DNA from 4 places in the Megasphaera massiliensis genome. Region 4 is predicted to be linked to each of the others. Evidence: riboswitches for the same ligand, from Rfam matches in the RefSeq annotation. Region 4 holds a riboswitch; each other region holds the start of a gene.
The links. A riboswitch is a leader RNA that binds a small molecule or an ion and turns the genes downstream of it on or off. The one in region 4 is predicted to bind S-adenosylmethionine.
Positions count from the first base shown of each region.

Region 1: linked by a shared signal. The riboswitch ahead of metK (methionine adenosyltransferase) and the one ahead of UCI88_RS10575 (MetQ/NlpA family ABC transporter substrate-binding protein) in region 4 are both predicted to bind S-adenosylmethionine.
Region 2: linked by a shared signal. The riboswitch ahead of cysK (cysteine synthase A) and the one ahead of UCI88_RS10575 (MetQ/NlpA family ABC transporter substrate-binding protein) in region 4 are both predicted to bind S-adenosylmethionine.
Region 3: linked by a shared signal. The riboswitch ahead of UCI88_RS06800 (MetQ/NlpA family ABC transporter substrate-binding protein) and the one ahead of UCI88_RS10575 (MetQ/NlpA family ABC transporter substrate-binding protein) in region 4 are both predicted to bind S-adenosylmethionine.

Region 1 covers NZ_JAXIXE010000009.1:10,336-18,061, forward strand. The annotation lists gene fmt (methionyl-tRNA formyltransferase) at 1-857, opposite strand, end outside; gene def (peptide deformylase) at 857-1,318, opposite strand; gene priA (replication restart helicase PriA) at 1,587-3,947, opposite strand; gene metK (methionine adenosyltransferase) at 4,058-5,248, opposite strand; SAM riboswitch class I at 5,309-5,409, opposite strand; gene UCI88_RS01445 (hypothetical protein) at 5,604-7,214, shown strand; gene UCI88_RS01450 (NAD(P)H-dependent oxidoreductase) at 7,288-7,726, opposite strand, start outside.
Region 2 covers NZ_JAXIXE010000036.1:157,584-165,309, forward strand. The annotation lists gene mtnA (S-methyl-5-thioribose-1-phosphate isomerase) at 1-692, shown strand, start outside; gene UCI88_RS07580 (adenosylhomocysteinase) at 710-1,951, shown strand; gene UCI88_RS07585 (amidohydrolase) at 1,967-3,247, shown strand; gene UCI88_RS07590 (hypothetical protein) at 3,364-3,609, shown strand; gene UCI88_RS07595 (GNAT family N-acetyltransferase) at 3,982-4,467, shown strand; SAM riboswitch class I at 4,714-4,812, shown strand; gene cysK (cysteine synthase A) at 4,890-5,828, shown strand; gene UCI88_RS07605 (sulfate ABC transporter substrate-binding protein) at 5,861-6,898, shown strand; gene cysT (sulfate ABC transporter permease subunit CysT) at 6,911-7,726, shown strand, end outside.
Region 3 covers NZ_JAXIXE010000035.1:40,212-47,937, reverse strand. The annotation lists gene UCI88_RS06825 (MFS transporter) at 1-371, shown strand, start outside; gene UCI88_RS06820 (GDSL-type esterase/lipase family protein) at 464-1,039, opposite strand; gene UCI88_RS06815 (tryptophan transporter) at 1,036-2,511, opposite strand; gene UCI88_RS06810 (energy-coupling factor transporter transmembrane component T family protein) at 2,524-3,207, opposite strand; gene UCI88_RS06805 (energy-coupling factor ABC transporter ATP-binding protein) at 3,210-4,022, opposite strand; T-box leader at 4,073-4,327, opposite strand; SAM riboswitch class I at 4,518-4,612, shown strand; gene UCI88_RS06800 (MetQ/NlpA family ABC transporter substrate-binding protein) at 4,712-5,542, shown strand; gene metF (methylenetetrahydrofolate reductase [NAD(P)H]) at 5,645-6,499, shown strand; gene speC (ornithine decarboxylase) at 6,566-7,726, opposite strand, start outside.
Region 4 covers NZ_JAXIXE010000048.1:9,821-17,546, reverse strand. The annotation lists gene UCI88_RS10595 (NusG domain II-containing protein) at 1-322, shown strand, start outside; gene UCI88_RS10590 (Gx transporter family protein) at 332-850, shown strand; gene UCI88_RS10585 (hypothetical protein) at 871-1,473, opposite strand; gene UCI88_RS10580 (3'-5' exonuclease) at 1,528-2,196, opposite strand; gene UCI88_RS10575 (MetQ/NlpA family ABC transporter substrate-binding protein) at 2,330-3,154, opposite strand; SAM riboswitch class I at 3,240-3,339, opposite strand; gene UCI88_RS10570 (MFS transporter) at 3,617-4,756, shown strand; gene UCI88_RS10565 (FAD-binding oxidoreductase) at 4,831-6,231, opposite strand; gene UCI88_RS10560 (hypothetical protein) at 6,298-6,726, opposite strand; gene UCI88_RS10555 (MFS transporter) at 6,739-7,726, opposite strand, start outside.

The sequences.
Region 1 (7,726 bases), on a different contig from region 4:
ACTTCAGTAATGCGAAGAGCGCCCTTTCCGGTCTGGACGGTAAAGGATTTTTTAGTCACGGCAATGACCGTTCCCGGCACGGCATCCGCCCCTTCGACGACGTCGGCGGACCATATTTTCAGCCGTTTTCCGTCGCGGCACACCGTATAGGCACCGGGATGCGGATCTAAGGTCCGGATCAACCGTTCTAAGACGACGGCATCAGCCGTCCAATCGAGGGCCGCTTCTTCTTTTGTGATCTTCGCCGTATACGTGGCCTGACTTTCATCCTGGGCGACGGCATTTCGTTCATAGTTATCCAGGTCGTCGACGACGGTCATCAAGGTTGAGGCCCCCAGAGAGGCCAGTTTATCGAACAAGGTGCCCGTCGTTTCCTTGGCGTCTAAAGGGATGACGGCTTTTTTCAGCATCTTCCCCGTATCCATCCCTTCGTCGAGGAGCATGATGGTAACGCCGCTTTCAGCTTCGCCTTCTTTGATGGCATACTGGATGGGCGCAGCTCCTCGATACTTCGGCAAGAGGGAGCCGTGAACGTTGAGGCAGCCGTATTTTGGGATATCGAGAACGGCCTTGGGCAAAATCTTGCCGTAAGCAATGACGATGATGACGTCCGGAGAAAGGCTTTTCAGTTCAGAAATAACTTCATCGCTTCGCATAGAATCGGGTTGGAACACGGGAATCCCGAGTTCGACGGCTTTTTCCTTCACCGGCGAAAAGGTCACCTTCTTCCCTCGTCCCCGCTGTTTATCCGGCTGGGTATAGACGGCTGCCACGTCATGCTGCGATTGGGCCAAACGTGCTAAGGCCGGAACTGAAAAATCAGGCGTTCCCATGAATACGATGCGTAAGCTCTCCATTATTCCCCTACTTTCTGTAAATCCGTCGCTTTTTCAATAAATAAATGGCCGTAGAGATGATCCATTTCATGCTGGAAGATACGGGCCAAAAAGCCTTCCGGTTCATAAATGACCGTCTTGCCGTGGCGCGTCAAGGAACGGACCTTAATTTTAGAAGCCCGCTGAACTTTACCGTAATAGCCAGGAACGCTCAGGCAGCCTTCCGTATCGATGTTCGTTTCTTCCGACATTTCAAGGATTTCCGGATTGATGAGTTCAATCAATCCGTTGCCGTCATCGAGGACGATGAGCTGCAACGATTCATTGACCTGGGGCGCCGCCAAGCCGACGCCGTCGGCTGCATACATCGTTTCGGCCATGTCATCGAGAATTTTCTTTATATGTTTATTCACTTTTGCAACCGGTTTTGCCGTCGCTTTCAGGACGGGATCTCCGGCTTTTATGATTTTGAGTAATGCCATATATCTTTCACCTCATTGTTATAGTAAAACGCTTATCCGTCTTATTATAGCGGAAAAAGAGCCAAAAGGCTACTGTAAGAATTCAAATTAACCGTCACCAAGAGTGAGAAAGAGAATCCTTCCCCTTCTATTATATCAGATTCATACAAGGCCCGGGGCAGCGATGCTTCCCTTTTCTATGACCCGGCAAAGCCCTGCAAAAAGCGAAGCCTGTGTGGCATCACACAGGCTTTTATGTCAAAAATGTTTAAAAAAAGTTAAAAATCTGCTACATCGACGGGTCGACATCGATGACGACACCGGTCTGCCAACAGGCCGGAAGCTGACGCATCCCTTTCTTTATCGGTCCCAGGTCTGCCGCCGTCAGCGACAAGACCAAGCGATATTTATTGCGGATCTTTTTGATGACGTCTTCATAAGGACCGATGATAATAACCGTCTCTCCGTGATCCTTATTCCAGCTCGAAAGAGCCGCTGCCACGTCGTTGGCCTTGCGCCAGACTTCTTGTTCGTCGCTGTCGCTGACCAGGATCTTCGTCATCTCCTGAAAGGGCGGATAGGCCAATTCTTTACGAAACTGGATTTCTTGATCATAGAACGCGCGGTAATCCTGGCGGGCTGCACATTGGATGACGTAGTGATCCGGCGCATAGGTCTGCATGACGACGCGGCCCGGAACGTCGCCTCGGCCGGCCCGGCCGGCGGCCTGAGTGAGGAGCTGAAAGGTTCGCTCGCCGGCCCAGTAAGCCGGCAGGTTGAGCAGGCTGTCGGCCGACAAGATTCCGACGGCACTGACACCGGGAAAATCATGGCCTTTAGCGACCATCTGCGTCCCTAATAAGATATCGTATTCATGGCGGCGGAAGGCTTCGATGATGCGGTCGCCGCTGTGTTTGCGGCTCGTCGTATCCTGATCGAGGCGGACGATACGAGCCTCGTGGAAGAGCTCGTGGAGCTGCAGCTCCACCTTTTCCGTACCGCTGCCAAAAAATTTAATGTATTTGCTGCCGCAGGACGGGCAAACCGTCGGCACCGGCTTTTCGGCATCACAGTAATGGCACTTTAAATGGGATGACTGGCGGTGATAGACCATGGCCACATCACAGGTATCGCATTTGACAACGTAGCCGCATTTGCGGCACATGATGAATGTCGAATACCCCCGCCGGTTGAGGAGGATGATTGCCTGCTGACGGGCTGCCAAGGTTTCATTCAGCAGTCCGTACAGGGAATCGGACACGACGCGGTAATTGCCGCGGGCCAATTCCTCCCTCATATCGACAACGGTGACTTCCGGCAAGGGGCGGTGGCCGACGCGTTCCTTCAGTTCCACCAAGACGTAGTCCCCTTGAAGGGCCTTATAATAATCGCCTAAGGCCGGCGTCGCACTGCCGAGGATGACCGGACAGCCATAGTAAGCCGCTCGTTTCCGGGCTACGGCGACGGCATGGTAGCGCGGCGCCTCATCCTGCTTATACGAGCTGTCGTGGGCCTCGTCGACGATGAACAGGCCGATGGACCGGGCCGCCGAAAAGACGGCCGATCGGGCACCGATACAGATATGACTGGTCCCGTTTTGCATGCGCAGCCAGTTATTTCGTTTTTCGCCTTGAGACAATTGGCTGTGCATGACGACGACATCGTCGCCGAAACGGCGCAGGAAGCGGCGCACGATTTGACCGGTCAAGGCGATTTCCGGCACTAAGACGATGACCTGCTGTCCCTTAGCCAGTACTTTCTCGGCAAGCTGCATGTAGATTTCTGTCTTGCCGCTGCCCGTAATGCCATGGAGGACGTAGGTTTTTCCGCCTTCATCGCCTTCGATCACATGGAGGGCATCTTTTTGTTCCGCCGTCAGCGGCAGGGCTTCATCCGGTTCAAGCGTCGGCAGGATGTTTGTCGTCCCTGCCGGATGCTGCTCCCAACGGGCAAGGCCCGTCGCAGCCAGGCGGCGCATGAGGTCACGCGTATAGCCCTTTGACTGGAAGTAGGCAGCCGGCGCCGTTTTCTTTTCCTTCAGTTCCGCCAATAAGGCCTGCTGTTTAGGCCGGCCGTGAAGGGTACCATCGAGGTCATCCTTTTCAAAGGCCAGCCAGTCCTCCATTTTATCGGCAATCTTATTCTTTAAAAAGCTCTCACTGCAAAGACCATTTTCGGCTAAGAGACGAGACACGAGGTCACGACCAAATTTACGGCCGAGGGCTCCTTTTTCCACCTTTCCCTTATCGGCGACATAGAGCTGAACCGACCGGCCTTCTGCCGTCGTCGCCGGCGTCGGCCCCAGGGACAGGACTTCCCGGCGGACGAGGCCGCGCTTGTCGATCATGAACAACCGCAGGGCATCGGAAAGATTACAGACATAGTAGTCGCGGATCCAAAGGGCCGTTTCAATCATTTCCTCCCGAAATCCGGTCTGTGATGACAGGAGGCCCTCAATGGGCTTTAAGGTGAAATCAGTCGATTCGTCCAGCGCCTCATGGAGGGCGACGACAATCCCCTCTTCCCGGCGAAAGCCAAAGGGAACGATGACGCGGCTTCCGACGCGAACGGCCAGGTGATCCGGCACGGTATACGAAAAGGTCTGCTGTAACCGTTTGGCCGTCGTATTAATGATAATTTCAGCAATCACGGACATACCTCCTCATCAGGGCTGCAGCCGAAGTTCGTCGCTGCCGTCCGAGGGCATACGCCCAAAAACAGAAAGAGACTGCCGTCCCTGCGGCAGTCTCTGCATCTCAATTATAAGCCGGCTTCTTTACGGAGCGTATCCGCTTTATCGGTCTGTTCCCAAGGCAGGTTGAGATCGTTGCGGCCGAAGTGGCCATAAGCAGCAGTCTGTTTGTAAATCGGCCGCTGTAAGTCGAGCATGGCGATGATGCCAGCCGGACGAAGGTCAAAATTCTTTTCAATGAGTCCGACAATTTTTTCATTGTCGACTTTGCCCGTACCAAACGTTTCAACGTGGATCGAAACGGGGCGAGCTACGCCGATGGCGTATGCCAACTGGATTTCGCACTTATCGGCAAGGCCGGCAGCGACGACGTTCTTAGCAACGTAACGGGCTGCATAGGCGGCCGAACGGTCGACCTTTGTAGGATCCTTCCCGGAGAAAGCACCGCCGCCGTGACGAGCCATGCCGCCATAGGTATCAACGATGATCTTACGACCGGTCAGACCGGAGTCACCCTGAGGACCGCCGATGACGAAACGGCCCGTCGGATTGATGAAGAGCTTCGTCTTATCATCGAATAAGCCCTGCGGGAGTTCCGGTTTGATGACGAATTCGAGGAGGTCCCTTTCAATCTGTTCACGCGTGATTTCCGGGCTGTGCTGCGCCGAAATGACGATGGTATCGATGCGAACCGGTTTGCCGTCTTCATATTCGACGGTGACTTGGGTCTTGCCGTCCGGACGGAGATAAGAGAGCGTTCCGTCTTTACGAACACTGGCCAGGCGGCGTGCCAAACGGTGCGCTAAGGAAATAGGCAGGGGCATGTAGTCATCCGTTTCATTCGTGGCATAGCCGAACATCATCCCCTGGTCACCGGCACCGATGGTGTCGAACTGGTCCGTATTGCCTTCCTTCTTTTCGAGTGCATCGTCGACGCCCATGGCGATATCCGGCGACTGTTCATCGAGGGATACCAAGACGCCGCAAGTATCGCAGTCAAAGCCGTATTTCGCACGGGTATAACCGATGGAACGAATCGTTTCACGAACGATGTGCGGAATATCGACATAGCACGTCGTCGAAATTTCACCGACGACGTGGACCATCCCGGTGGTCACTAAAGTTTCACAAGCAACGCGGGCATTTTTATCTTTTGCAAGAATGGCATCCAAAATGCTGTCAGAAATTTGGTCAGCCATTTTATCCGGATGCCCTTCGGTTACGGATTCAGATGTAAAGAATTCACGATTTTTCACCATGAGGTTTCCTCCTTAAAAAAAATTCCCCTCATTCATGACTGTCATGAGAGGGGCTTCCAATCCCCATCTGCCAGTATAAGACTGCTGGAATTAGCACCTTTCACTTATGAAGGTTGCTGCGACATCATAGGGCCAGTCCCTCCGTCGTCTCTTGATGGTTCTTTATTTGATTTACTGGTTCATTATAATTCAAACCCCTCTATTTTGCAAGTTCTTTTTTGGTATAGCAAACATGAGTTCTGTCCTTCTAAAAAAAATTCCGACGTACCTGTTCGCCTCCGCACTTCCTGAAGAATATTTTTTTACATCCGTTACAGAAAACGTTATAATGAATAGATAGAAAGAAAGGATGATTATGATGACCAAATTGCGGCCAAGAGATATATTTTTCAACGACCCTTATTTTGACTTTGCCACCCACTGTAAAACGGCAGATCTGCGTTTGGCCAAGCGCGTAGAGATCTGGGATAAATGGTATCGTACGCAAGGATTGGTAAACACCTTACTCCAGCGAGAAAGCCTGGCCTTCATCCGCTATAACGGCACGGAGCGGGAAGAAGCCATGATTCTGCGGATATACGAACGGACGCCGGACCGTCTCCTCATCAATACCTATTATGCATCAAAACGAAATGCCACTGAAATCTATGCCGGTACGATTCGTCTGGAACGCTATGCCACAGCCCAGACGACAGGCGACGATTCCTACATGGGCATGATCGACCTCTTAATGTTGAAGACCGACGATGAACTCGTCGGGTTGAGCGATGTCTTTGAAGATATCCAACAAGCCAAACACATGGCCGCCCAATCCTTAGGCATCTACTTAATGGCTATCTACGACGGTCCCTGGATCGATGACAGCCGGGCGGACGCCGAAAAGACACCGGCCATGATTGCCGGCGAAGAACGAGAAGAACTCCTTCAGCTGCGCCAGGAAAAAGCTCAAATGGAAGCCGATCGGGAAGAACTCCTGAGGCTTCGTCTCGAATCGCAAAACCGCAAAACCGTTCTTTCTGAACTGGAACGGCTGCGTCAGGAACTGGAGGACGAACGAAACGGCCGCCAAGAAGATCTTCAGCACTATGAAGCGACCCTCCGCCAACAGGAAGAGTACACGGAACGGATCAAGGAAAAAGCCGCCATTCAGGTATCGGATCTGTTGACCCTGCGTCAGACCCTTAGAAAATACGAAGCCAACCCCGAATTGGCAAAAAAAGTTGCTTCAGCACCCGAAAGGACAAGCTCGGCAGCCGTACCGAAGGCCGATGCAGCCGTAAACCCGTCAGCGCCGATAACCGCCTCGACTCCGGTGAAATCAGACGCCCCGTCACCTTCGAAAGCAGCGGATCCGACAGCCTCGGCGGCACCGGCCCGGGCGACGGAACCGAAAAAAACAGCATCACCGGAAAAACCGACAGCGCCGACACAACCATCAGTTTCAGAAACATCGCCGGCTCCCGCGGCATCCGGCGATGGGCCAACCTCTGCGGAACCGATAAAAACAGCAGAACGGACCGCCACAGAAAAGCCGGGGAAAACGGCCGAACCGGCAACCGCCCCGCAGACTACGGACAACTCCGCTGCAACACAAAAAAAAGCCAAGCGTCCTTCCGAAGACCGCGGCCTCGAACTGCCGTCCTTCATGACCCAGCGTGACTATACACACAGCCTGGACCGCTTCCTGGCCGGACGCCAAATCGCCTTGGCCGGCGGTACGCCGGAATGGCAGGGCCGGATAAAACGCCGCTTCCCGACGGCTGCCGTCCTCAGCGGCTATACCGGCGACGACCGAATCCTGCGGGCTTCCACCCTCTTAGTCATCAACTTGAGTGAAGGCCAGACCGATCTGGTCAAATGGGCCATGGCCGCCGCCAGAGACATGGGCTGCCCCTGCCTTCCCATCAAGACGACAAATTTAAACGGCTTTGCCAAAGCCGTCGTAGAATATGCCAAAAAAGCATAACCAAAAGCGGCAAGAAATGGCAGATATCGTCTGCATTTCTTGCCGTTTTTTATGCCTTTGAGGAATAGGTACCTTATTTTACCCAGGTAACGACATCTTCCATGGCCTGCCGCGTCTTGGCATGGGGTTCTTCGTTGCGATAGCCAAAGCCGGCCATAACCGAAACGCCGAAGTGTTCCGTGTCGAGAAGGCCTTCATCGGCCAGCATGGCTTCTACCTTGCTCCGATTAAAGCCTTCAATGGGGCAGGAATCGACGCCGAGCATGGCTGCCGTCGTCAGCATGTTGGCCAGTGCCAAGTAGGTCTGTTTGCTGGCCCAGTCAAAGATGGCCCGGTCGCTTTCCAGTAAGTTGAAATCGTCTTTCTGGAAGGCCTCAAAAGCAGCTTTTCTCCCCTGCTCCGCCTCTTCCGGCAAATGCTGTACGTCGCGCATGATGTGGGTGATGTAAGGAGAGCTGTACAAGGTATCGACTTTCTTGCGAGCCAGCAGGATTACGAAGTGACTGGCCCCT
Region 2 (7,726 bases), on a different contig from region 4:
ACATGGCCAAAGCCATCCATGCCGACGATGTGGCCATCAATACGGCCATGGCCGGCTGGGGTGCCGATGAAATCGGGAAAGGGGACCGCCCCTTGACCCTTCTGACACACTGCAATGCCGGAGCCTTGGCGACGGCCGGCGTCGGCACGGCCCTCGGCGTCATTTCTGAACTCCATCGCCGGGGACAGGTCAAGATGGTCTATGCCGATGAAACGCGGCCCCTCCTGCAGGGAGCGCGGCTGACGGCTTTTGAGCTCATGGCAGGCGGCGTTCCGGTTACGCTCATTACCGATAACATGGCCGCCTGGACGATGAAAGAAAAGGGCGTCGACGCCATCATCGTCGGTGCCGACCGCATTGCCGCCAACGGCGATACGGCCAATAAAATCGGGACCTACGGCCTGTCCCTGATGGCCAAGGTCCTGGGTATTCCCCTGTATATTGCAGCGCCCCTATCGACCTTTGACCGGTCGATTGCCGGCGGCAGTCAGATCCCCATTGAAGAGCGCAGTCACGACGAAGTCCGCTCTTTCAGAGGCGCTGCCACAGCCCTTTCGGATACGCCGGTCTACAACCCGGCCTTTGATGTGACGCCCCATGAAAACATCCGGGCCATCATCACCGAAAAGGGCATCATCAGCCATCCCGATACGGAGGCTGTACAGACATTTTTTGACAAGCATTCATTATAGAAAGAGGTATGAACTGTATGGAATCAATTATTCGCGATATCAAATTAGCTAAGAGCGGCCATGAAAAAATCAATTGGGTCGACCGTCACATGCCGGCCCTCAATGCCATTGGCGACAAATTGAAAGCCGAACAGACTTTTAAGGGCAAGACCATCTGCGTCAGCGTCCACCTCGAAGCCAAGACGGCATATCTGGCCGAAGTCCTTCACCGGGCCGGCGCTAAGGTCATCGTTACCGGCAGCAACCCCTTGTCGACTCAGGACGACGTCGCAGCAGCCCTCGTCGAAGACGGCCTGACGGTCTATGCCTGGTACGGCGCAACCGATGAAGAATACTTCGATTTTCTGAATAAATCCCTCGACCATAAGCCGGACATCATCATCGATGACGGCGGCGATCAGGTCCATCTGCTGCACACGACGCGGAGCGACGCCATGGAAAACCTCCTCGGCGGCACGGAAGAAACGACGACCGGCGTCAACCGCCTCCACGGCCTCGATAAAGCCGGCCAGTTGAAGTTCCCCATGATTGCAGCCAACGATTCGTACTGCAAATATCTCTTCGACAACCGCTACGGTACAGGCCAGTCGACATGGGACGGTATCATGCGCACGACGAACCTCACTGTCGTCGGCAAGAAAGTCGTCGTCGCCGGCTACGGCTGGTGCGGTAAGGGCTGCGCTATGCGCGCCAAGGGCCTTGGTGCTCACGTCATCGTTACCGAAGTCGACCCGATCAAAGCTATTGAAGCCGTATTCGACGGTTTTGAAGTCATGCCTATGGCCGAAGCGGCCAAAGTCGGAGATATCTTCGTCACCTTGACCGGCGACAAAGACGTCATCCGCGGCGAACACATGAAGAACATGAAAGACGGCGTCGTCCTGGCCAATGCCGGTCACTTCGACGTCGAAATCAACCGCCCCGAACTGGAAGCCCTCTCGGTCCGCCATTTTGAAGCTCGCCACAACATCGAAGGCTATGAACTCCCCAACGGTCATGTCATCAACCTCTTGGCGGAAGGCCGTCTGGTAAATCTGGCTGCCGGCGACGGTCATCCGGCTGAAATCATGGACCTGTCCTTTGCCGTTCAGGCCCTGGCTGCTAAATACATCCTCGACCATCATACGGAACTTGAAAACCATGTCTATGTCCTCCCTCATGAAATCGACGACGATATCGCCAAAATCAAACTGGCTTCCATGGGGTACGCCATCGATACCCTCAGTGAAGAACAGCGCAAATACTTGAATCTCGACTAAGAGGAGCGGACTAGGATGAAAAAACTGATTCAGCACGTCGGCCTCTATCGGGACCACAAGGTAACAGAAAATCAAAATATTGCCATCGACGGCACGAAAATCACGGGCTTTCCCGAAAATCCCGTCCTTTCCGATTACGATGAAGTCATGGACGGCAAGCAGATGCTGGCCCTGCCGGGCTTCGTCAACACCCACAACCACATCGCTATGACCGTCTTCCGCAGCTATGCCGATGACATGCAGCTCATGGATTGGCTCCAGAAGAAAATCTGGCCGGCCGAAGATAAGCTTGACGGCGACGTTGTCTACGCCCAGACCATGCTCGGTATTGCCGAAATGATTCGCTGCGGTACGACGTCCTTTGCCGACATGTACTTCTTCATGGATGACGTCGCCCGCGCCGTCGACGCTTCCGGAATCCGGGCCTGCCTGAGCCGGGGCATGACGGGCATTACGCCCAGTGCCGAAACGGCCCTCAAGGAAAATAAACAGCTCTTTTTAGACTGGCATAAAAAAGGGGATGGCCGCATTACGGTCATGCTCGGACCTCATGCGCCGTACACCAATACGCCGGAATACCTCTCCCGCGTCGTCGATTTGGCCCATGAATTAGGGGCTGAAATCCACACCCATTTGTCGGAAACGAAGGGCGAAGTCGAAAACATTAAGCAGCAGTACGGCAAATCGCCCATTGCCTGGTTCAACGACCTGGGCCTCTTCGACACGGGCTGCCTGGCGGCCCACTGCGTCTGGGTCGACGACGACGACATGGATATTATGCTTAAAAAACACGTCCGCGTCGCCCACAATCCCGGCAGCAACTTGAAACTGGCCAGCGGCTTTGCTCCCATCGCTAAGATGCTGAAAAAGGGTATCACCGTCGGCCTCGGCACGGATGGCGCCTCGAGCAACAATAACCTCGACATCGTCGAAGAAATGCACTTGGCGGCGCTTGTCCATAAGGCCAACACCCTCGATCCGACGGTCATCCCGGCTGAAACGGCTATCAACATGCTGACTGAAGGCGGGGCCAAATGCCTGGGCTACACCGATGTGGGCAAACTCGAAGCCGGCTACAAAGCCGACATCACCTTAGTCGACCGCGAAGGCCTCCATTGGTACCCGAAACACGACGCCCTCAGCCTCATGGCTTACAGCGCCAACAGCATGGACGTCGACACGGTTTTGGTAAACGGGGAAGTCCTCCTGCGGAACAAAGAGTTTACCAAACTCGACATCGAAAAGATCAAAGCTGAAGCCGAACGGACCAAAGAAAAACTCTTTGCCCAAATTTAGCCTTTACGCAAGGGAGTGGCCCCTGCGATTACGGCTTGTTTTATTCCCGAAAAGCGTGTATAATTAAATTCAATTTGAGGCTATTTATGTACGTTTACAGGGAGATGCATCGATTCATGAATAAAACGCTCGTCACGGCTGCCTTCGTCGTCTTGGCACTGCTCTTGTCGACACACTGGGATTTACCGGCCATTAAGATCCTCTTGACCGGTTGTCTCCTGGGCTGGTTGGCCCGGTCCGTCGTCGCGAATATAAAGGAAAGCAACCGGAAAGCCGAAGTACGGCGAAATAAACGGCTCCGCCGCATGGCTGCCGATCACGCAGCCAGGGAAGAAAGCCGTGCCGGTGTAAGCGAACACTGAAGCATAAAGGGCGACATAAAGCCTTTTGAAAAGGACTTGTGTGAGGTAAAAACTTCATACAAGTCCTTTTCTGTATCTGCCGCTGTGACAGGCCTTTTCCGGTGAAAATCACAGCCGTTCGAATGGTTCGGAGGGATGCTTCGATTCCCGGAAGGGGCCGGAGTTACAGGGGTATTTATTCGATGCCGACCGGCTGCTGCTGTTGAAAAAGAGCGATATGACGGTCTGGAACTTTCGGGACGTTCATTTACGGACTTTCTCCAGACGTTTTCCTGTAGCTTTTTCTCGGCATTTACGATATAATATTTGAAATATACGTTCACTGTGTCCGACTGTAAGAGGCAGGAGGGCCGTGATGGAAGGAGCGATGGCATGAATATCAGAACGGCAACTCTCGACGACCTTAAGGCTGTCACCGCCGTAGAAGCGGCTTGTTTTCCGGCAGCCGAGGCGGCATCGGAAGAACGCCTGCGCGGCCGTATTTCCTACTTTGGCCGTCATTTTTGGCTGCTCTTTGGCGACGATGGGACTCTTATTTCTTTCGTCGACGGCATGGTTACGGATCAACGCGATTTGACGGACGACCTCTATGGGGATGCCTCTCTCCACGACGAAAAGGGTGCTTGGCAGATGATTTTCGGCGTCAATACATTGCCAAGTTATCGGAAGCACGGTTATGCCGCATTACTTCTCACGAAAGCTATCGACGACGCCCGCAAAGAAGGCCGCCAGGGACTGGTCCTGACCTGTAAGGAAAAACTCCTGCATTATTATGCTAAATTCGGCTTTAAAAACGAGGGACTCAGCACCTCGGAACACGGTGGCGCCGTTTGGTATCAAATGCGCCTTACTTTTTAATGAAGGCGGATGAAGGCTTCTTTATACGTAATTTTAACTTTTTTCTTCATTTTTTTCATAAAATGCCTTGACAAGACGCCTTACAAAGTGTACAATTCCAGTAACGTTTCAAGCGAATCGTTGTTGTATACATTGTATAAGAATGAGGTATGTCATTATGGGGTACTTAAAAAATTTGACCATCATGTGTTGTACGATATAATCGTATTGTACAGCTATCTATCATAGGACAATACAATACGAACCTATTCATCCAGAGCAGCCGAGGGACTGGCCCTTTGACGCTGCGGCAACCTACGTAGGTAAGGTGCCAATTCCAGCAGGATTTTACCTGGCAGATGAAGTCATGGGCATACGTTTATTTCTTGCGCCATCTGCTTATCACAGGTGGCGCTTTTCTTTTGGCAACATGGAGGGATCTTATGGAGCATGTAGCAAAATACGTGACCGACCTCGTCGGTCATACGCCGCTCTTGGAGCTGACCCGCTGGCAGGCGGTACACGGCATCAAAGGCCGGGTCCTGGCCAAGCTTGAATACTTCAATCCCTTGGGCAGCGTCAAGGATCGAGTGGCCGTGGCCATGATCGACGCCGGGATACAAGCCGGGAAGATCAATCAGGATACGGTCATCATCGAACCGACGAGCGGCAACACCGGCATCGGTCTTGCCATGGCCGCGGCCGTGAAAGGTTTGCACCTCATCTTGACCATGCCTGATACGATGAGCCTGGAAAGGCAGAAAATCGTCAAGGCTTTGGGTGCAGAAGTCGTGCTGACACCGGGCATCGAGGGGATGCGCGGCAGTATCGGCAAGGCTGAAGAACTGCGAAAGTCTTACGGCAACGCCTTCATTCCGCAGCAGTTCGACAATCCGGCCAATCCGGCCATCCACCGGACGACGACGGCCGAAGAAATCTGGCGCGATACGGACGGTAATGTCGATATCTTCATTTCGTCCGTCGGCACTGGCGGTACCATTACCGGCACGGCTGAGGGGTTAAAAAGCCATGACCGGGAGGTACAAATCGTCGCTGTCGAGCCGAAAGACTCGGCCGTCCTTCGCGGCGGAAAGCCCGGGCCCCACGCCATTCAGGGGATTGGCGCCGGCTTCATTCCCAGCGTCCTCGATATGTCACTCGTAGATGATGTGATCGACGTATCGAATGAGGATGCTTATGAACGGGCTCGGGAAGTGGCCAAGACCGACGGCCTCTTGGTCGGCATCTCGTCAGGTGCCTCCTTACAGGCGGCCCTAACCGTCGCCAAGCGGCCGGAAAATGAGGGCAAGACTATCGTCGTCCTCTTGCCGGACGGCGGCGAGCGCTATTTATCTACATCTTTATTTGAAGAAGGCCTGTAAGGGCCTGCAGTCGGTATCGAGGGGGAAAAGATATGAAACATAAAAAAATCATAGCGGTACTGACTGTCACGGCAGTCCTCACGGCGGCCGGTCTCTTGGCCGGCTGCGGTCGTGGGACTGATGAGGACACGCTTACCTTGACCAACGTCTCGTATGATCCAACACGTGAATTATATAAAGAATATAATGAAGCCTTTCAAAAGCATTATAAAGAGCAGACCGGGAAGGATATCCGCATCGTCCAGTCTCACGGCGGTTCGGGCAGCCAGGCCCGATCGGTCATCGAAGGCAGTCGGGCTGATGTCGTGACCCTGGCCCTGTCGTATGACATCGAACGCCTGGAACGGGCCGGCCTCATCGATGCCGGTTGGGAACAGGAACTTCCCGATGACTCGGCACCGTACACGTCGACCATCGTCTTTCTGGTTCGCAAGGGGAATCCTAAGGGGATACGCGACTGGAACGATTTGACGAAATCCGGCGTCAGTGTCATTACGCCCGATCCCAAGAGCAGCGGCGGTGCCTGTTGGAACTTTTTGGCCGCTTGGAGCTGGGGCCTTGATCATTTCGGGGGGAATGAAATCAAGACCCGGGCCTTCATGACCGACCTCTACCGCCATGTCACCGTCATGGACGCCGGCGCCCGGGGCTCGACGACGACCTTTGTCGAAAACGGGCAGGGGGACGTCCTCATCGCCTGGGAGAACGAAGCGCTCTATACGATGCGCGAATATCCCGGCAGCTATGAAGTCGTCGTACCCAGTGTCAGCATATTAGCACAGCCCAGTGTGGCCGTCGTCGACCGCCTGGCTCGGCGCAAGGGCCATGAACAGGCGGCTCAGGAGTACCTGCGCTATTTGTACTCTGACGAAGGCCAGGAATTGGCCGCCAAAAATGATTTCCGGCCGTCCAATCCGGAGATTCTCCGGCGCTACGCCGACCGATTTGACCTTAACGTCAAGCTGACGCGCATCAGCGACTTCGGCGGCTGGGATGCAGCCTATGTCAAATTCTTCGACGACGACGCCATGTTTGATAAAATCATGGCCGATGTCGATGGCAGTCAATAAGGAGGGATGCAGATGAATCCATTTTCAAACCCGGCGGGCGGGCGAAACCGAATTATTCCCGGCTTCGGCCTGACCCTGGGCGTGACCCTGGCCATGCTGTCCTTATTGATCCTAATCCCGTTGATATCGATTTTAGGCCACGCCTTTCAGCTGACGGCCAATGACTACGCCAAGCTCATCACCAACAGTGCCATTCGCAATGCTTTTATCACGACCCTTGGAAGTTCTTTCTTGGCGGCCCTGATCAACTCCATCTTCGGTTTCATCCTGGCCTGGGTCCTCGTCCGCTATGAATTTCGCGGCAAGACCCTCTTAAACGGTGTCATCGAACTGCCTTTTGCCTTGCCGACGGCCGTTGCCGGCATTACTCTTTCCAAGCTCTATTCCGATACGGGCTTCTTCGGCAGCTTCTTTGCCGGCTACGGCATTCCCATCGCCTATACCCATATCGGCCTTATCATCGCCTTGGTCTTCGTCGGCATTCCCTTCGTCGTCCGCTCCATTCAGCCGGTCCTGGAAAATTTGGATCCGACCTATGAAGAGGCGGGGAGCATGCTCGGCGCGTCGAAGTTTACCATCTTCCGGCGCATCATCTTTCCGGAACTGCGGCCGGCTCTCTTGACCGGTTTCGGCCTGGCTTTTGCCCGGGGCCTTGGCGAATACGGCAGTGTCATTTACATTTCAGGCAACAGTGCCAAGAACCACACTCAGGTCGTCTCGTACGTCATCATGCAGAAGCTTAATTACGTCGACTATGCCAGCGCTACGGCCATCGCCTTGGTCATGCTCATCATCGCCTTTGCCATGCTGTTTTCCATCAATATGATT
Region 3 (7,726 bases), on a different contig from region 4:
CGCACAACATGGGCGTCGCCCTGTTTCTCATCTGCCTTTCCGCTATCGGCATCCACGCTTCCATGGGCGTCTGGTGGACCATTCCGACGACCTTCCTCTCCGGTCCGGCCGCTGCCGGCTCCATCGCCCTCATCAATTCCTGCGGCAACCTGGGCGGCATGTTCGGCCCCAATATGATGGCTTGGGTCCAGGCTCAAACCGGAAGCTTCGCCATGGGCTACTACTTAATGGCCATCTTCATGTTCAGCGCCGGGCTCTTAGTCCTGACCTTGAAATATAAGGTAAACGGCACGGTAAAAGAAGATGTACACCTCGATACACGAACAAATACGACAGGTTACACCGGCACCCAGCCTAGCGTAACCCATTAAGATACAAAAAAATCCCACGGCCTCTCATAACACTCGAAAGGACGTGGGATTTTTTTGACAGAATTAATGAAATAGTAAAGGAACCGTAGCTTCTAAGCCCTTGCCAGAAATACTCTCAACGCTTCTTGGGCAAATACGGCGTATCCTTCGGCATTGGGATGAACTCCGTCAGCATAGAGATTTTTCCCGGATGTTTCTTCGCCATCCTGCAAAGCCTGATAAAAGTCGATAGCCGCGCACCCCGTATTGGCACTATAATCCAAAAGCCACTGGCGGTAGCGGCGGAGTATCTCATTGTGCCGATTCACATCGCCGGCATCCTGCCAGCCATAGTAGGCACTTTCCGGCTTCGTCAAAGGAGGAATGCCGATATACACCGGTTCCTCCTGGGATTTTAACAGCGAAACCATACTTTCTATATTGCGGCAGACGGAGGAAAAGTCCTTATCGAGGAGGATATCGTTGGACCCTCCCATGATGAAAAAGGCATCGTAGCCGACGAGGTCGATCTGGTGCAGGCGAAAGACCATGCCCGCCGTCGTGTCGCCGCACTGTCCCCGGTTATCGATCTGAATCTTGCCGTCTGCAGCCACCAAGGTCGTCCACCGCTCTCCCGGAAGCGCATCGTACCCATAGGTCAAACTATCGCCTAAACAGAGGATTTTCATGACCGGATCCCCTTTTGAACGGCTGCTACGGCCGTTTCTGCCGAAAGCCACGGCGCATCGAAGCGGCAGCCGGCTTTTTCAAGGTCCATCTGGCAGGTGAACATCTTGGGGATAGCACTGGCATAAATATTGTGGTCGTACATATAGCGCAGCGTCGTTTCGACGTCAGCATCGCTGAGGATGTGGCCGTGGTCGATGAGAACCAGTCGGTTAGCGTAAGGCAGAGCCGCTTCCAGCGTATGTTCGACGACGACAATCGTATGGCCGTAGGTTACATTCAAATCGTGAATCAATTCATAGAACTCGTGGGTCCCTTCCGGGTCCAAGGCCGACGTCGGTTCATCAAAGACCAGGATGTCGGGGTTAGTCGCCAAGACGTCGGCAATGACCAGACGCTGACGCTGGCCGCCGGACAGCTTGGTCAGGGGACGCTGGCGATAAGGCAGCATGTGGACTTTTTCCAGTGCTTCCGTGACGGCCTGATCGATTTTATCCGGAGCAACGCCCTGGTTTTCCAGGCTGAAGGCGATTTCTTCTTCAACGGTCATGGCGACCAACTGGCTGTCGTAATCATCGAGCATGGCTCCAACGCGGGTCGCGAGTTTTGAAATCGTCGTCTGCGTCGTCGCCTGTCCGTTGACATAGACCATGCCCTTCATGACACCGCCGAAATAATGAGGAATGGCGCCGGTCATGGCCATGCACAGCGAGCTCTTGCCGCTGCCGCTTTCGCCGGTAATGACCAGGAAGTCGCCTTCACGGACCGTCAGATTGACATCATCGAGGACCGGCGTCTTCTGTTTATTATAGATATAAGAAAGGTGTTCCATAGAAATGAGGCCTTCTTGAGCGGGCTTCAAGTCATACATGCTGTGATCGGAAGCCACTTCCTGTTCTTCGAGAGAATCGAGGATGCCTCGCGATACGAAGAGGCGCAGGGCCGGAAAATACATAATCGGCGTGACGATGGCATTCAAGGCACCGATGACGACGACTAAGGGCAGCATGGCTGTAAAATAGACGACGTTCGGAAGATCCATGACGAATTTTAAAATAGTGACGAAGGCACCGCCGCTCATGCAGGTAGCGGCAAAGCCGGTCAGGACAGGCAAGCAGGAATGGCCTTTCACTTTGATGAAGGCCAGGTTCTTGACGATAAAGGCACAGGTAAGGGCCCCGACGGGTTCACTGATAAGGTTGCCATAGGGAAAGCCCGATTTCGACGTCAGAACATTTACCAAGGCAGCGACAAGACCGATGCCGAGAGCCTGTTTATAACTGGGCTTGGTCAAACAAATGGCGACGCAGTAGGTAGCAATCGTCCAGTTCGGCGTAACGCCGCCGACGCTTGGCGATACGAGGTGCAAGATCGTACCGATGGCCAGCATCAGCGTCGTAATGGTAATCCAACGGAACTGACCGCCCTGACGGTGATGAAATTCTAATTTAGAAATATCTGCTACTTGTTTCATCGAGTTCCCCTCCTATACCATACCCTGCATCCGCAAGTAAACGATACCGCAGCTCAAGGCCAACATGACAAAAATAACGATGTAATCGCGTCCTTTGGGCTGAACGTTGCTCATAAAACTGTGTTCATGACTGCCAAAGCCGCGCAGTTCCAAGCTGAGAGCCATCGTTTCCGACCGGCCCAGGGACTTCAGCATGAGCGGCTGGACGACACTCATGTAGTTGATGACTTTCTTAAAAACATTGCCCTTCGTCGAAAGGCCCCGGCAGGCCTGGGCTTCCTGAACGGCCTGACTTTCGGCGATGAAGTCCGGCACGAAGCGCAGGGCCGCCGTAAACATGAAGGCGTATTCATAAGGGATCTTAATCTGCTTGACCAAGGCTGCCGTCAAATCCTGGAGGCGCGTCGTCGTCAGCAAGATGATGAAAACGATGGTCATGGCCAGCATGCGAAGGCCCGTGACGTAAGCCGATTCCATCGATCCGCCGCCTAGGAGCTGTACGACCGCCAAGAAGACGGCGAAAATGATCAGGCTGAATACGGCCTTGACATTGCGGGATAAGCTGCCGCACATGCCTAATAGAATGAGTTCAAGGACGACCAAACCGACTAAAGGAAGGGGCGTATGCATGACCAGAGCCCAAAAAGAAAAGGCAAAGGTACCGATTAATTTCGTAACGGGAACAAATTTTTTCATCATCATTTCGTACCTCCTATTCTTTCCAGCATGGCTGCCGTAAACTCTTTCATCGATTTACAATAAGGAAAATCCGGTGCCGCCATAGACAAGGCGACGGCGTCGGGCCGGCTCAGGCCCAAGTCATATAGATCAGGGCGTTTCGTAAACAGTTCTTCCGGCGTCCCGTCAAAGGCCTTGGTATGATTGCCGATGACGATGACCCGTTGACAGTATTCTGCAAAAATATCCATATCATGACTGATGATGAGGATGGTCATGCCCTTTTGATGAAGTTCGCTCAAAAGTTCCATGAGCTGCTCCTTATCTTCGCTGTCCTGACCGCTCGTCGGTTCATCGAGGATGAGATACTGAGTATGCATGGCAATGGCCGAGGCGATGGCAACCCGCTGTTTTTCACCGCGATTGAGGTTGGGCGGATACGATTCGGCAAGCTCCGTCAGCTGCGTCGCCTTCAAGGCTTCCTCAACAGCTTCTTGGATTTCGGACTCACTCATGCCCAGCTGCTTTGGTCCATAGGCCACTTCTTCCCGAACCGTCGGCCGAAACATCTGTCGTTCCGGCCGCTGGAATACATAACCGATAAAATGGCTGCGAACGGAAGCATCGTCACCGTTTATGACCTTGCCGTTATATACGATTTCACCGGAAACGGGCTTTTCAAGACCCATGAGCAGGCGGGTCACCGTCGTTTTCCCGCAGCCGTTGCGGCCGCCGAGGCCGATGAACTCACCTTCACCGATTTGCACATTTACACCTTCCAATACGGGAACACCGCTACCGTAATTGAAACTGACATCCTTCATTTCCAGCATCTTTCTCTCCCCTTCTCTTTGAAGACAATAAAAAAACCTTTCCATCCCTATAAAGGGACGAAAGGTTCAGATTCTTCCGCGGTACCACCCAAATTGACTCAGTAAGTCCAGCTCTACATGTACGGCCTCACGGCGATACACGTTTCTTTGATAGCGGTGGAAATACACCGTCGCACCCTACTGGTCACCGTTCAGGCCGCATCTCCCGAATCCATTCTATCCGCCGGTCTGCGCCGAACTTCCACTGCCATCGGCTCGCTGTAGCTGCCACAATCGGATATACTCGTTTCGTTCATCGACAACATTTATGATTTGCTTTAGATTATATAATGGCAATGGACTCTTGTCAAGATAGAAGAACCTCAAAACAGGTTCCTCGTTTAAAATATAATTTTTTCGCACCGTATCATTTCAAATTGACACTGATTATCGAGTATTTTCATATTGACAAATTGCCCATTCATGGTAAACTATTACACAAGACAATTGAAACGACATTTATCCAGAGCGGCGGAGGGACTGGCCCTATGAAGCCCGGCAACCGATAACACGGTGCTAATTCCTGCGGAAACTATTCCGAGAGATAAAGAACCAAGACCAAGCCTCTTTCTCTTTCGGGAAGAGGCTTTTTTCATGGATAATGGCGAAGCAAAAAGGTCTGACTATTCTATTAACAGGAGGTATAACTCATGAAAAACTTCAAAAAACTTTCCGTTCTCGCCGCTGCGGCCCTGATGGCCGTTGCATTCTTAGCCGCCGGCTGCGGCAGTGATTCCCAGACGACGGCTTCGTCCGACAAGAATGTCACCGTCACCGTCGGCGCAACCCCCGTTCCCCACGCGGAAATCCTCAACGAAATCAAACCGCTCTTGGCCAAAGAAGGGGTCGACCTCAAGGTCGTCGAATTCACGGACTACGTCAAACCGAACCTGGCTTTGAATGATAAGGAACTGGATGCCAACTTCTTCCAGCACACGCCGTACCTCGATAAATTCAACAGCGAACACGGTACCAAATTAAAAGCCATCGCCAAGATCCATGTCGAACCCATGGGCATTTACTCCCGCAAAATTAAAGATCTGAAAGATCTCGCTAACGGTGCAAAAGTCGCCATCCCTAACGACCCGACCAACGGCGGCCGCGCCCTCCTCATCCTTCAGAGCGCCGGTCTCATCACACTTAAAGACGGCGGCAACATCACCTCCACCGTCCAGGATGTCGTAAAGAACGATAAAAACCTCCAGTTCGTCGAACTCGAAGCTGCTCAGATTCCCCGCTCCATCGACGACGTCGACATCGCCCTCATCAACACCAACTTCGCTATGGAAGCCGGCCTCAATCCTTTGAAGGACGCCCTCTTCCTGGAACCGAAGGATTCGCCTTACGCTAACGTCGTCGTCGTCCGTGACGGCGACGAAAACCGTCCGGAAATCCAGAAGCTCGTCAAAGCCCTCCAGTCTCCGGAAGTCAAGAAATTCATCGAAGACAAGTACCAAGGCGCTATCTTACCGAGTTTCTAATAGACAGGCAACAAAATCTTCAATATAATAAAGATATAGAAAAGAGGCTGCCTCTATGGGGCAGCCCTTTATCTTCTTATGATCTGAGGGGGAAATTAATGTATGCATACTCATGAGCTTTTTGCAAAAAAGACGGTCTTTTCATTCGAAGTTTTCCCGCCAAAGCGAGATACGCCCATCGAAACCGTCTACCCGACGCTCGATGAACTGAGCAAGATCCATCCGGACTTCATCAGCGTGACCTGTGGAGCCGGCGGCAACGGCGGCAACCGCACGACGGAAGTCGCAACATATATAAAAAACCTGGGCTGTGAAACAGTAGCCCACATGCCCTGCATCTATCTGACCGAAGAAGATGCACTTAAAACATTGCAGGAGCTGAAGGCTCGAGGCATCGAAAACATCCTGGCCCTTCGCGGCGACGAAACGCCGGGAAGAGAACGAACGCACCGCTTCGAACACGCCAGCGACCTCATCGCCTTTATTAAAGAAAAGGCTCCGGAGTTCAACATCATCGGTGCCTGCTATCCCGAAGGCCATGCTGAGGCCAAGACCGTCGCCGCCGACATCCGCAACTTAAAGACCAAGGTCGATGCCGGGGCCAGCGAACTGATTTCTCAGATGTTTTTTGACAATGCCGTATTTTACCGCTTCCTAGAACGCTGTGAAATCGCCGGCATCAAGGTTCCCATCGAAGCCGGCATCATGCCGGTCACCAATAAGCGCCAAATCGAAAACATGATTGCCATGTGCGGCGCTACCCTGCCCATCAAATTCCAGCGGGCCATTGCCAAATACGGCGATAAACCGGACGCCATGTACGATATCGGCATCACCTATGCCATCGACCAAATCGCCGACCTTCTGGCCAACGGCGTCGACGGTATCCACGTCTACACCATGAATAATCCGGACATCGCCAAACGGATCTCCGATGCCGTCAAAAACCTCTTGTAAGATAATCAATCAAAAACACGATTTCTCCTGCTTAAGGAAGGAATCGTGTTTTTTTCATGTACAAGCTTATTCTTTTAGGACGTAACCATAGGCGTGGATGCGGCCGTCGTCTTCTTTTTCCAAATAGACGCCCTGGATTTCCGAGGCAAACCCGGGCAGTTCGTTCAAACCTTCTTCGAGGGCCTTGAAATACTGAACAGCCGTCTTTGACCAGCGTTCACCCGGGACGACACAGAGGACGCCCGGCGGATACGGAAGGGCCCCTTCAAGGGCGATGCGGCCTTCGATGTTGTCGAGGGATACCAATTCGCCCTGCCCGCGGACGAAGGCATGATGAGCTTCTTGGGGACTCATGACGTATTCCGGGAAGTATTCCCGACGGAACAATTTTTTCTGTAAATCTTTTACATGATGGGATTTATAAAAATCGTGCATTTCCTGGCAAAGGCGTCGTATCGTATAGCCGGCATAGCGTTCAGGATGGGAATTGTAGACGCCGAGGAGGACTTCCTGCATGGGGACGTCGTGGTCGACGAAGCGTTCGAAGCGGACCAATTGGGATACGAGGAGGCGCATCTTGTTCTTATTTTCTGCCGGTGTCAAAAGGAACAAGATCGAGTTCAAGTCGCATTTTTCCGGGATGACGCCATTTCCCCGAAGGTACGTCGCCAGAATATTGGCATGGATTCCGAAATCTTCATATTCTCCCGATTCAGCATCGATCCCGGGTGTCGTAAGTAAGAGCTTGCACGGGTCGACCAGGTACTGCCCCGGTCCATAGCCTTCAAAGGCATGCCACGTGGCTCCGGGCTCAAAGGTAAAGTACGCCAAGTCATGTGTCATCTCATCCGTATCCCCCTCCTGCCAGGGCTTTCCGTGAACGGCAGGTGCGACGAAGGGCCGGATATAATGGCAGCGGCGCAGGATATCTTTTCGGGCATCGATGCCCAGTTTCACGCAGTCCAGCCACATCTTTCGGCCGGCGGCACCGGCGTGGATTTTGGCGTTGACGGCAATGGTAGCAAACATGGGATAAAAAGGACTCGTCGAGGCATTGGCCATAAAGGAATTGTTAAAGACCTTATGGTTACAGTACCGAGCCTGGTTGTGGATGTGATTATCCTTTTTATGGATTTGCGAAGCCTGAGAAAAACCGGCCTGCTGTTTATGTACCGACTGGACGACGAGGATGCCCGGATCGTCGTCATGCAAGTCGAGGAGGAGGGG
Region 4 (7,726 bases):
CTTTTACATGACCGGGAATGATGCGGCTGTTCACGATACGTATGCTGTCATCCAAGTCGACGGCAAAATATATAAAGAAGTCCCCTTGTCAGGTCATCAGGGAACGGAGACGATTCCTATCAAGACGGACCACGGCTATAATCTGGTCGTCGTCAAAGATGATACCATTGGCATCGTCGAAGCGGACTGCCCGGATAAAATCTGTATCGGCGAGGGCTTTATCAGCCGTCCCGGGGCAACCGTCGTTTGCCTGCCTCATAAGCTGCTGATCGAAGTCAAGTCTGCCGGGGGCGGCGAACCGGATGTCATTCCGGCTCATTAGAGGTGGCTTATGAAAAAAACGTTTCGCATCATCATGTTGAGCCTGTTTATCGCTCAATCCTTAGTCCTATATATCGTCGAAGGCATGCTTCCCGTTCCTTTTATTGCGCCGGGGGCTAAGCTGGGGCTGGCCAATTTGATTACGGTCATCGCCATGTACTCCCTGCCGCGAAAACGGGATGTCTGCCTTATTCTCTTCGTTCGCGTTCTCTTGGCGGCCGCTTTTGGCGGTGGGATTAACGCATTCTTTTACAGCGTGGCCGGTGCGGTCCTCAGTTTAGGCGTCATGCTCCTTCTCAAGGGAGCCGGGAAGTTTTCGATTCTCGGCGTCAGCATGGCCGGCGGCATCTTCCATAATCTCGGGCAGGTCCTCGTTGCCTCGCTGGTCGTGGCCAACCTTAAAATCATGCTGTACCTGCCGGTTCTGGCCGTAGCCGGAGCGGGAACGGGGCTTCTCATCGGCATTACCTCGGTATTTACCCTGAGGCATTTGAAGAAACTACCAATCTATAAAAGGATGCAGGAATAATTACATCGGATATGATGGCCTTAGGGCTGTAAGCTGACGGAGTCTATGATTTCGTCAGCTAATTTTATCTTATCATCCTTATTTTCATCACAGGCCACGACGACAATCCAGGTCACAGGCCCGTCTGAAAATCCAAGGAGGCGCGCCCGCATGGATCTTTTTTCGTAGGTAAAGGTTGCGTTGCGGACTACGGCGGGTTTTCCGTCCAGCGTCCGTTCTTCTTGCGTGGTTGAAACGTTTTCGGCTCCGATTTTGGCTAAGACCGCCTGTGTTGTCGTATCGACCGTCTGGGCAAGGTTCTGTCGGACGGCGTCTTCTTGTTTTAGGTGGAGGTCATCGGCCATTTTTCGGACGTCGACACGGTTGGTGTAAACGGCGATGTAAAGACCGGCATCGTTTTCACCGTAGAGGCGACTGCCTTCATAATAAGGCTTGGCGGCGGGACTTACGGGAATGGGCAGGTCGAAGCTTTGCAGGTTGCCCGGTAATTTTATGGAAATAGCCGAACCGAGGCCGTCGACACGTTTTTCTTTTAAGGTGATGGTATAGCAGGCCGTCAAGGTAAAGGCCAAAATGGGCAGCAGTACGATCAGAATCAGAAATCGAATTCGCGTGTGAATCATAAAATACCTCGCAGAACGTAGACAGAAGATGATATCCGTTTTTCTTCAAACCGCTTATTTACGGGCTTCACGGAAGGCATCGGCCAGTGAGAAAGTAAGGGGCCCGGTGACTTTAGTAGCGTCGATGATAGGCTGCATGATGTGGCGGAATTCATCGCTCTTCTTGGATAATACATATAGTTTTGAAGTGTTGCGGGCATCCCACAAGGCGTCGTGCATTTGGCCGTCGAAGGTTTCGCCAAGGGTGCTGACCGCTTTATCAAGGGATATGACGTTGTCGAGCCCCAGAAGATTGCAGTAAATCTGTTGGAAATTCTGCCAGTGTTCGAGCATCCAGCGGACGCGTTCATCTTCTTTGGCATTGGTAATTTTGAGACGGAGTTCGCTGTCGAGCTGACGCCAGTCGTTTTCGCTCCAGGCATACATCTCGTAATCGTTGGGACAGCCTTCATTGCACCAGGTGAGAAAGTGACCGAAGGCTTCAGTGAAATGGGGCTTTCCCTTTAACATTTCCATCGTAATGCCCGTCAATTCTTGGCAAGTCTGATTCATGGCCGTCGTGTATTCCGGCATGACGTATTCTTTGTAGGCTGAGATTTCATTGCCTTCTTCGTCTATCTTGACGGCACCGATTTCGATGATTTCGCCCTTACACGTTCGGCGTGCTTCTTTTTGGTCTCGCCCGATGGGGTTCATCTCGAAGTCGACGAATACTGCTTTCATAGGTCAGGCTCCTTTCTGATTCATGATGATAATTTTTATTATACCATAATAAAAAGGCCTCGTGCAGAAGATATTATGCACGAGGCCTTGTAGTGTCTATCTTTTTTGAAGGCTGTCTTTTAGAAGCGATGGCTTAGAATGCCGGGAGAATCGTTCCTTGGAAGTGTTCGTCGATGAACTGTTTAATCGGGGCAGACTGATAAATAGCGAGGACCTTTTTGTAGGTTTCGTTGTTTTCATCGCCTTGGCGAACGACGAGTACGTTGGCATACGGCGAGTCCTTCGATTCAACGAGGAGGGAATCCTTCTGCGGGTTCAGACCGGCCGGAATGGCGTAGTTGGTGTTGACGCAGGCCAGGTCCGTGTCATCGAGAGAACGGGGAATCTGAGCGGCATCGAGTTCGACGAACTGGAGATTTTTCGGATTGGCCGTAATGTCCGTTACCGAAGCGTCTACGGAGTTGCCGTTCTTCAAGGTAATCAGGCCGGCCTGTTGGAGCAGGAGCAAGGCCCGGGCACCGTTGGTCGGGTCGTTCGGAATCGTTACCTTGGCGCCGTCGGCGACGTCTTTGAGATCTTTATATTTATGGGAATAAACGGCCATGGGCAGGATAATCGTCTTGCCGATGGAAACGAGCTTTAAGCCCTGTTTCTTGACGACGTTATCGAGGTACGGCTGGTGCTGCATGGAGTTCATATCGAGGTCTCCGTCAGCCAGGGCCTTGTTGGGCTGGACGTAGTCGTTGAATTCGACGACTTTGATGTCGAGGCCTTGTTTGGCAGCTTCTTTGGCGACTTCTTCCATGACTTCTGCATGGGGACCGGCGGTGACGCCGACTTTGATTTCTTTCTTGTCACCGGAGGCAGCGGAATCGCTGGAGGAACCGCAGCCGGCGACAGCCAGGCAGGCCGTGGCGATGAGGAGGGCTGCAAAGACTTTTTTTACCGTTATTTTCATGTAAATCATATCCTTTCTGAAAGTAAATGGAAGTTGTCGCTCAAAAAGAAAAGCCGTCATTCAGATGACGGCTCGGATTGCGATTCGTTCATCTGCCGGTAATATACCGCTGGACTTGGCACCTATCCCGATTGGGGGTTGCCGCAGCGTCATCGGGCCATTCCCTCGGCTGCTCTTGATGAAAGACAATGTGTTGTTGATGGTGTATATAGTACCATTGAGAGAATACACTGTCAAGTCCTTTTTTGCTTTTCTTGAGAATTTTTTTGTCTCATGTTATAATGAACCTACTCATCGGAGGGCTTTATACCCGTATTGTATCAGGCTGGATAAGATGTCGCAGCAGCCATTGTCCGGAGGTCCTGCAAGTCCGTATATTTGCAGGTCGACGTAAGGGCAGTCAGGTCTGTTGTGGTTTTTTATCCGGCTTTTTTTGCGCACATAGCTTCGAGGTGATAAAATATGCAGTTTGAACGGGATTTACATTGGCAGATTTATTCGGCAAAAGCCTTTTACTTTATCGGCGGTTTCGGCTTTACGACGTGGGCGTCGCTCATTCCTTTCTTGAAACGGAACCTGGCGATACCGGCCGACCACTTGGGCTTTCTCTTGCTGGGAATCGGCCTCGGGGCCTTGATCATGATGATGCTGGCCGGTACCATTGCGGCCCGTCTCGGCTGCCGTCGTTCCTTGACCATCGCCGGCTTTTGCATCGCTGCCTTTTTGAATCTCTTGTGCTACATGCCGGCCTATGGGCTGGCTGTCCTGACGGCGGTCTGCCTCGGCGCTTCTTTAGGCCTCATGGATGTCGTCGTCAATATCAATGGCATCTTTATCGAACGAAAAGTTCGTACGCGCATCATGTCGGGCTTGCAGGCCATGTGGTCTCTGGGCAATTTCATGGGCGCCGCCTTCTTTGCCTTTTTGCTCCAATTCCACCTGCCCTGGCAGGGCGTAGCCTTTGCCAGTTCGGCTGTCATCATGGCCTGCGTTTTCTTTTTCGGGCCTCACTTGCACAATGAACGCCAGGCGGCTCAGAAACGGCCGCACTTCATACGGCCTAAGGGCCAAATCGCCGTCATCGGCCTTATTTGTATGATTGCCTTTCTCGTCGAAGGCGCTATCGATGACTGGAGCGGCGTCTTCATGACCCTTGAAAAGGGCATCGATATCTCCCGGTCGGGCTTGGGGCTGACCTTGTTTACGGCTTCGTCCTTCATCACCCGCCTGGCAGGGGATACGCTGACTATGCATTGGGGGCCGCGGCGCCTTCTTGCCCTGTCCCTGCCCATTGCCTTTTTGGGATTTATCGGACTCTTGACGATCAGCGAAGGCTGGCTGCTCTTCCTGTCCTTCATTTTAATCGGTCTCGGTACGGCCAACACGGTACCTATTTTCTATTCCCTCTTGGGGCGGCAGAAAGTCATGCCTATTTCTGACGCCGTTTCGTCGGTCAGTACCATCGGCTACGCCGGCATCCTTTTGGCGCCGGCCCTCCTTGGCTTTATCGGCCGGACCTATTCGCTGTACGCGTCTTTCAGCCTGGTCACGGTCCTCTTGGTCGTCATGGCGGCCATTTCCTTAAAAATCGTAAAAGAATAATCGCTGCCGCCGGAACGATGGGGGCATAAAAAAACTACGGCCTTATGAGCAATCCCTCATAAGGCCGTAGTTTTTTATGCGTCGATGACTTTTCCCGGATTTAAGATACCCTTCGGGTCGAGGGCCCGTTTGATGGTCTTCATGATGGTCAGTTCGCCCTTGGGCGTGAACTGTTCCATGTATTTCAGCTTTTTGGCGCCGATACCGTGTTCGCCGGCCAGGCGGCCGCCGACGCTGTAGGCATAGGCGTATACTTGTTGATGGAATTCTTCGACGTTTTTGTCCCACTCTTCGTCGCTCATATCCATCTTGCAGAGGACGATGTGCAGGTTGCCGTCGCCGATGTGAGCATTGATTTTAACTTCAAAGGGATAATTTTGACCGATGTCCATGATTTTTTCGATCGTTCCGGCAATCTTATGAACCGGTACGACGACGTCGTCGGTCAGGAATACCTTGCTCTGGAGTTCGACTGAGGTCTGGCAGTTGCGGCGCATATTCCAAATGCGGTCGTCGGCTTCGAGGACGTTTACAGCCCCCGATTCTTCACAGATCGTGCAGACTTTGTCCATTTTGGTGTCCAATTCGTCTTCCTGGAAGGTTTCGACGGTGATGATGACGTAAATGCCGTCGTCGTAATGGGGCATGTCCTTGTAATGGCAGTAATCGGCACAGCCGCGGACGTACGAGTTGTCCATGTATTCGACACTGGTCGGATCGATACCGGCTTTCATCAGCTTGGGGACCATGTGCAGGGCCTTGCGCGGATCGGTGTAGACGGCCAGGACGTCGAAGCGGTACGGCGGCAGGGGGATGAGCTTTACCGTCACCTTGGTGATGATGCCGAGCGTTCCTTCACTGCCGATGATGAGCTGTTCCAAGTCGTAGCCGGTCGAGCTCTTTTTGAGGATACGGCCGCATTCGACGATGTCTCCTGTCGGGGTGACGACTTCCAGGCAGTAGACCTGGTCGCGGGTGACGCCGTAGCGGACGGCGCGGAGGCCGCCGGCATTGGTTGCCAGATTGCCGCCGATGAGGCTGCTTTCGGCGCTCGACGGGTCGCCGGCATACATGAGGCCGACTTTTTTGGCTTCGTTTTGAAGGTCAATCGTGCGGACGCCGGCTTCGACAGTCATGTACATGCCGTCTTCGTTCAGTTCGATGATTTTATTGAGGCGGTCCATACAAAGGACCAGGCCGCCGCAGACGGGAATGGCTCCGTCGGCAAGACTCGTGCCGCCGCTGCGGACAGTAATGGGAAAGTCATACTCATTGGCCAATTTGACGATGGCCGAGATTTCTTGGGCATTGGCCGGCAGGACTGCGGCGTCCGGCACGTGGAACATGGCCGGGTTCGTTTCGTAGTCCGTCTGGTACTGCAAGAGCAGGTCGCGGTCGGTCTTAACGTATGTCGGGCCGGTGATGGCCTTTAACTTTTCAATGATTTCGGGCGTAATAGGTTGAAAGTTTTTCACAAAAGGGAACCTCCTTTAATTTGTGTTGTCTTATTCTACCACGCCATCCGTCCTTAGGGAAGGTTTTTAGAATTTAAAGTCGATCGTTGCCGATACGCCGACGCCCTGGACGCGGCTCAGATTGCTGACGTCCGTCGATTCGATCGGGATCAGGGCGTTGGCACGGGCAATGCCGTTAAAGGACGCTTCGAGTTGGGCGACGGCCTTTACTTTATCGACCTGAGCCGTCGGTCCGACAACCTGGACGGCACCGATGTATTTGCCCGTGCCGACACTGACGATGGGAACGACTTTCGTCGCGTAATCCGTGCCGACGCCGTTCTTCATGAGCAGTTTATTGAGAAAATCGTTGATGGAGTCGCCGTATTTCGATACCAAAACGGTGATGCCGCCTACCTTTAAGATAGAGCCTAAATTGAAAGCCTGGACGGCGGTGCCGCCGGCAAAACCGAGCAGGGATGCAATGGTGACAGCTGCGATAACTTGTTTTTTCATAAGAAATACCTCCTAATGATGTTTTGAAATGGAACTGCCGCGAGCCAATGAGGCGGCTGCGGCGAAAAAGCAAAGGGCAGACAACAGGATGAAAGAGACGTGAAAGGCGCTGAGGACGCCGTCCTTGTAGACGGCAGCCTGTTCCGTTTCGGTCGTCATGATGAAGGTGACGGCAGCCATGCTGAAGGCTTGTCCCAAGTTGCGGGACAAGGCCAGGACGCTCGAGGCGATGCCGTGATGCATCTTTTTGACCGAGCCCATGATGGCACTGTTGTTGGGCGCTCCGAACAAGGCTGCGCCCAGGCCGATGAGGGCCAAAATCAGGCCTGCCTTACCGACGGAGATATCGGTGAAGACGGCGAAGGCCAACAGTCCCGGTGCGGTCAGGAACAGGCCCAGGGAGGCAATGCCTCGCGGTCCGTACTTATCGGATAAATCGCCGGCCCGCGGCGAAAAAATCGCCATGACCAGGGGCTGGATCAATAAGACGGTGCCGGAGATCGCCGGCGTGAGGCCGAGGACGACCTGCAGGTAGAGGGACAAGAGAAACGACACGGCATAGGTCGCGCTGTACTGGATGAGGGCAGCCAGGTTGGACATGGAAAAGGTCAGGCTGCGAAATAAGTAGAGCGGCAGGAGCGGGTGAAAAGACCGGCCTTCGTGGACGACGAAGATGATCGAAAGGACGAGTCCTGCGTAAAAGAAAACACCATTGTCTGAAAAAGATGACAGGCCGTATAAGGTGCAGAGAATGGCGCTGACCGACAGGACCGAGCTGACGGCATTGACGAAAGGAGCCCCGTTTTCATACCATTCTTTTTGGACAGGACGGATGAAGAGGTATGAAAGGAGAACCAGTACGGCTGCCAAGAGAAAGATACAGCGCCAGCCGATGAACTCCGTCAAGGCGCCGCCGATGACAGGTCCCAAAGAGAGCCCGAGATACGTCAAAGCGACGGATTGACCGATGATGTGGCCCTGACGGGATTCATCGGTCGTG